2 regions of the Thalassospira sp. MBR-102 genome follow, and region 2 is predicted to be linked to the other one. Evidence: predicted binding sites of a transcription regulator. Region 2 holds the regulator's gene; the other holds the start of a gene.

Region 1 (3,136 bases), on a different contig from region 2:
AAGGCATAAGGTGTGCCATTAACGTAGCCGGTTGCCAGACCTTCGGGTTCCGGGCCTTTGTCATCCGAACGGTTATCGCGGCTATAGTTTTCAGTGTTCGATGCGTTGAAAACTCTCTCGTAATTGGCCGCCATGAACTGTTCGAACTTGTCGCCACTGTCAAAGACCATGTCGCCATTCGCATTCAGGACCGAGAACGAACGTGCCCCATAGCTGTAGATCACATCGAAATCGCCATCACCATCCGTATCGCCCTGCGCAGTGGTCGTTTTCAAGCGACCGAGGTTTTCATCTTTTTGCAGGGTTGCGGCATTCGGGAAGGCGACCGGATCAAGGGTCAGTTTTCCGACGCGGGTTTCTTCGCTGTAGCCGTCATAGTCGCGTGAGTCGCCTTCGTTTGCCGTCAGGACCCAGGTTTTGCCGCCGATTTCGATAGCATCGATCGTGTCTGGCATATACATGCCCATCACAGGCCATGTACGGATGTTGATTTTGCCGTCCTTGTCGCTGGCATCAAATGCGTTGACCGAATGGTCCTTGAAGCCAAGACCGGCAACCCGGACAACGTTTGCGGTTTCAATATCAATGATCGCCACCGCATTGTTTTCCTGAAGTGAAACATAAGCCGTTTTACTGTCTTTTGAGACGGCGATATATTCCGGCTCGACATCCTGTGCCACGGTCGACGTTCCCGGGTTTGATGTCCGCATGCCATAAGGCAGGTCCACATCATTGAGGAAGCCAAAGTTTACCGTGCGAACATCGGCATCTGACAGATCGGTGAGATTTCCCGATACCGGGATAATCGAAACACTGCCTTCCGGGTCATTGTCGAATGCATCGTTCGGCTCGCCTTCGTTCGCGACCAGAACGTGCTTGCCATCCGGAGTAAATTTGATCATGTCGGGCAATGCACCGACAGTTACAGCCGCAATGAAATCACCATCCGTGTTAAAGAACACGGCCTTGCCCGGTGCCTGTTTGTCGTCATTCTCGACAGCCGCTACGACAATATTGCCATGAACGGCAACGCTGTTTGCCGCCTTACCCCATGTCGAAAGCTTGACCGAACCGATTTTTGCAAGTGTTTCAGGGTCCGACATATCAAGAATATCAATCGACTTGTCGCCACCATTGACTACGAATATGCGTTTGGTCACCGGGTCAAAAGCCGGAATTTCCGCGGCCCCTTCGTCAAACATGCCGGTGCGATAGTCGCCCATCGGCACGATTGAAAGCGGCTTGGCGGCAGGCGATGCCGTATCAACGGCCATTACCATGTTTTTTGACGTTGTCGTGGTGCCGCAGGCACCGAGCATAACCGAAAATGCCACCGTGGCCATCAAAGAATAACGCATATTTCCCCCTGAAAACTGGATGAACCGTGGCAGACAAACTGCGGACAATGCGTAACGGTTTAATGACCTGACGATGACAGTTTCATAAATATCTTCGGGGTGTTGATGCTCCAAACAACGACTTTTGACGTAAGGAGGAAAAGGTTCACAAGGTTCGAACAGGAACAACAAAATGGCCCCAATGAATATTGCCGTGATCGGTGCGGGAATGGCCGGCCTTCGGGCGGCGGCCACACTTCATGCAGTCGGCTTTTGCGTAACGGTTTTTGAAAAAAGCCGTGGTGCCGGAGGGCGACTTGCAACACGTCGTACCGAATTGGGCAATTTCAATCATGGCGCCCAATATGTCACGGCGCTGCATCCGGAATTTCAATCATTCCTACAACAGGCCGAACATCAAAAATCCGTTCGGAAATGGCAACCACATCTCCTTCGTGGTGAAAACGCAACCGCAGGGGCACCGGCATCGGCTTTGAAACGTACAAATACGGCCGCAGATATCTGGTATCAGGGGTCACCGCAAATGAACAAACTGATCACCCCGCTGCTTGATCCGTTTGAAATCCGCAAAGAACACCGTATTACCTGTATCGAAACCGCCGGACCACGCAGCTTTATCCTGCATGACGATCTGGATGGTGAATTCGGGCCATTTGACGGTGTGATTGTTACCGCCCCTGCCCCGCAAACCGCAGAGCTTCTGCAACCACTTGCCCCAAGATTTGATCCCATTGCGGATGTGGAAATGGCACCGTGCTGGGCAGCAATGATTGCATTTGCCAAACCGTTGCCCACGGCATTTGATGCCATGATCCATCCCGATCCTGCGATCAGCTGGGCGGCACGCAATGGCGATCACCGTGATCTGATCCATCGACCTTCACCTGATCTTTGGGTTCTGCACGCAAGTCCGGAATGGTCACGTGATCACCTGGAAGAAGACAAGGAACGCATCGCATTCCTTCTGCTTGAAAAACTGCATAAAGCTAGCGGTGCAAAGCTTCCCGATGTGGTGTCCGTAAACACGCATCGCTGGCGATATGCCCGCACGATCAAATCGCTTGGAAAAAGTCATCTTAGCGGCATGAACGGGCGCGTCATTGCTGCGGGCGATTGGTGTCTTGGTGCAAGGGTGGAAGCCGCATGGCGCAGCGGAAAATGCGCGGCCCATGCCATGATCGAGACACTGATCGGGTAATTTGGGATGCGCCGAAATGCCAATGGTCAAAGGCCGACAAAATCAGCCCTGCCACACAAAACCTGCCTGACCTGTAATCGACCGTTTGCCTGGAGGCGCAAATGGCGTAATTGCTGGGACGATGTCAAATATTGCTCTGCCCGTTGTCGGGATCATCGCGCAAATATCAGGGGCGGTGCCAGTCAGGCTGACACCGCCCCATAAATCCACAGATTTGTCGGATCAAAATTAACCCCGAAGGGCATGCAACTGATGGATCAGACCGGCGGTTGAAGCGTCACGGCTATCGGCAGTTTCATTCCCCTGAACCATTGGCAGCAATTCCTTGGCAAGCTGTTTGCCAAGTTCGACCCCCCACTGGTCATAGGAATTGACGTTCCAGATAATCCCCTGAACAAAGATTTTATGTTCATACATTGCAACCAGACGTCCCAGCGTAAAGGGATCAAGCTGCTTGTAAAGGATCATTGTGCTGGGTTTGTTCCCGGCAAAGATCTTTTGCGGTGCCAGCACATCAATCTCGGCCGGGGTCAGATTGCCACCGGCAAGTTCGTCACGTACTTCGGCCTCGGTCTTGCCG
Region 2 (3,136 bases):
TTATCCTTAAACAGCTTTCCGATGAGCGCCAGTTGCACACACGTTTCGGGCGTGCAGCCCTTGCCATCCTGCTGTTGCAGGACGTTGCGGTTGGTCCCTTCCTGATCATGGTGCAGGCCGCAGGCAATGCCGGGAGCGAAACCAGCCCCTGGATCAGCGCACTAAGCGGTGTGGGGGCGGTTGCTGTATTGTTGCTGACCGGTCGTTATCTGCTGCCACGACTGTTTCGGTATATTGCGGCCCTTAAAAACCCGGAACTTTTTGCAATCGGGACCCTGTTTGTCGTTCTGGCTGCCAGCACATTGACCGAAGCCGCGGGCCTTTCAATGGCGCTTGGTGCCTTTATCGCCGGAGTAATGTTGGCCGAAACCGAATTCCGCCATCAGATCGAAGCCGACATTTCGCCATTTCGCGGTGTTTTCCTGTCGCTGTTCTTCATGTCTGTGGGAATGTCGGTCAATGCCAATGTGGTCATCGGTCAGGCCGGAACGATCATTTTGTGGCTGATCGGGCTTCTGGTCATAAAGGCAGCGGTTCTTTTCGGATTGTCCCTGCTGATCGGCTTTAACCGGGCATCGTCAATCCGGGTCGCCATGAGCCTGGCCGCCGGTGGTGAATTCGCCTTCGTCATGCTTGCACTGGCATCGCAGAACGGGGCGGTTCCGATTGACATCGCCGTGATGCTGATCCCGGTGGTTGCGATTTCGATGGGTCTGACGCCGACTTTGATTTCGCTCGGCCATCGCATCGAACAGAAGCTTCATCCCAAGGAAACCGATCAGCTAAGCGAGATCTCGGATGAAACCGACGGCATTCAGAAACATGTTCTGGTGATTGGTTGCGGGCGCGTGGGCCGGGTTCTGGCCCGTCTGCTGCGCACCAAGGAAATCCCGTTTATCGTTCTGGAATCCGATGCCCAACAGGTTTCGCGTGGCCGAGCCGAAGGTCTGCCGGTTTATTTTGCCGATGGGTCCCGACCGGAAACATTTCGTGCCGCCCATACCGAACAGGCCCATATTGCCGCCGTTGCCATGGGCAACCCGCACGCAACGGAAAAGACCGTCGCCTTGCTGCGACAGCATTATCCGCATCTGAAAATCTTTGCCCGTGCCCAGGACATCACCCATATCGGTCCGCTGTCACGCAGTGGTGCCGATGCAGCCATCCCAGAGGTACTTGAAACCGGTTTACGCCTGTCCGATCACGTTCTGGCGGCCTGCGATATCCCGCAGGAAGATATCGATATCGAAATAGCCAAGTTCCGGCGTGCCGATATGCTGCTGATGAACGAACTTGCCCCGCGCACCGCGCGCCAAAAAACCGAAGACCAGGCACAAAAAACTGCCAAACCGGCAAAATCCAGGAAAAGCACCTGAAACGCAAAGACCCCCATCACAATAATGGGGGTCTTTCGTTTCGTCTTCCGGAATAACCGCAATCAGGCGGCTTCGACATCCAGTGCATAACCCGCGGCACGAACCGTGCGGATCACATCGCGCGTTCCCTTGACGTCATTCAATGCCTTGCGCAGACGACGAATGTGAACGTCAACCGTGCGGGTTTCGACATAGATATTCGGCCCCCAAACCGCATTCAGAAGCTGCTCGCGCGAGAAAACCCGCCCCGGATGTTCCAGGAAATAACGCAGCAGACGGAATTCGGTTGGGCCAAGATGGATAGCCTTGCCGTTACGACTGACACGATGGGCGGCCAGATCCATTTCGATATCGGAATAGATCAACTGCCCTTGTGGTTGCGCCGGACCGGATCGACGCAGAAGTGCGCGAATACGGGCCAGCAATTCACCAATCGCAAACGGCTTGGTTACATAATCATCGGCCCCGGTATCAAGGCCGCGGATGCGGTCGCCTTCTTCGCCACGCGCCGTAACCATGATCACCGGCAAATCGCGGCTTTCAGGCTTCCGGCGGATCTGGCGGCAAACCTCGATCCCTGACATCACCGGCAGCATCCAGTCCAGAAGGACCAGATCGACATGGGTTTCGGCCAGAATTTTCAACGCTTCGTCACCGTCCCCGGCTTCGACAACCTGCATCCCCTCGCGTTCGAGGTTGTAGCGCAACATGGTTACGATTGCAGCTTCGTCCTCGACGATAAGAACCGTTGGGTCCATCTTCCTATGCTCCAGTGTCACTCATTCGGTTCTACGACGGCAAAGTTCGCCGCGTCATTTTTTGGCCGAGTATCCATCGGCAGGTCTTCGCCCTTGATCCGGTAATAGATCGTTTCGGCAATGTTGGTCGCATGATCGCCAATACGTTCGATATTCTTGGCGATAAACAGCAGATGGGTCGATGCCGTGATGTTACGCGGATCTTCCATCATATAGGTCAGCAGTTCACGGAACAGGGAATTGTACATATCGTCAACTTCCTGATCGCGCGCCCAGACACGCTGGGCCTTTTCCGCATCACCTTCGATATAGGCATCCAGAACGTCCTTGATGATTTCCTGGCACAGCTTGGCCATGTTCGGGATCACCTGAACCGGGCGGATCGGCGGCACCTGGTTAAGAACCTGCGCACGCTTGGCGATATTTTTCGCCAGATCACCGATACGTTCTAGATCGTTGGACAGTTTAAGCGCGGTCACCACCTGTCGCAGGTCATCTGCCATCGGCTGACGCAGGGCCAGAAGACGTACGGCAAAATCCTGCACTTCCTGTTCCAGCGTATCGATACGGTGATCGGAAAGAATGACCTTCTCGGCCAGTTCAGAATCCCGTTTAACGATCGCACGAATGGCGGAAATCAGCTGACTTTCGGCAAGCCCGCCCATCTGCGAAATGATGTTGTTCAGACGGGTCAGTTCTTCGTCAAACGAACTGACGATATGATGTTTGTCATCGACCATCGAAAATACTCCTGCCCGGACTTAACCGAAGCGACCCGTAATGTATCCCTTGGTGCGTTCGTCCTTGGGATTGGTGAAAATCTGATCGGTTTCGCCCACTTCGACCAGCTTGCCGAGATGGAAAAACGCCGTGCGCTGCGACACGCGGGCAGCCTGCTGCATGGAGTGCGTCACGATCACAATGGTGTAGTTCGAACGAAGCTCATCGATCAGTTCCTCGACCTTTGCGGTTGCAATCGGGTCAAGTGCCGAACACGGTTCA

Evidence for each region. The regulator PhoB, encoded in region 2, activates phosphate uptake and scavenging genes when phosphate is short. The targets are predictions, from matches to a motif close to TNTCATAAAACTGTCA.
Region 1: the regulator PhoB is predicted to act here: its motif matches at 1,433-1,448, upstream of ABIE64_RS20150 (choice-of-anchor I family protein).

Annotation. Positions count from the first base shown of each region.
Region 1 covers NZ_JBEPTC010000015.1:19,542-22,677, forward strand. Annotated here, with positions in the region: gene ABIE64_RS20150 (choice-of-anchor I family protein) at 1-1,358, opposite strand, end outside; gene ABIE64_RS20155 (NAD(P)/FAD-dependent oxidoreductase) at 1,531-2,556, shown strand; gene ABIE64_RS20160 (DUF2256 domain-containing protein) at 2,563-2,760, shown strand; gene pgi (glucose-6-phosphate isomerase) at 2,785-3,136, opposite strand, start outside.
Region 2 covers NZ_JBEPTC010000002.1:178,847-181,982, forward strand. Annotated here, with positions in the region: gene ABIE64_RS04300 (cation:proton antiporter domain-containing protein) at 1-1,376, shown strand, start outside; gene phoB (phosphate regulon transcriptional regulator PhoB) at 1,439-2,134, opposite strand; gene phoU (phosphate signaling complex protein PhoU) at 2,152-2,874, opposite strand; gene pstB (phosphate ABC transporter ATP-binding protein PstB) at 2,896-3,136, opposite strand, start outside.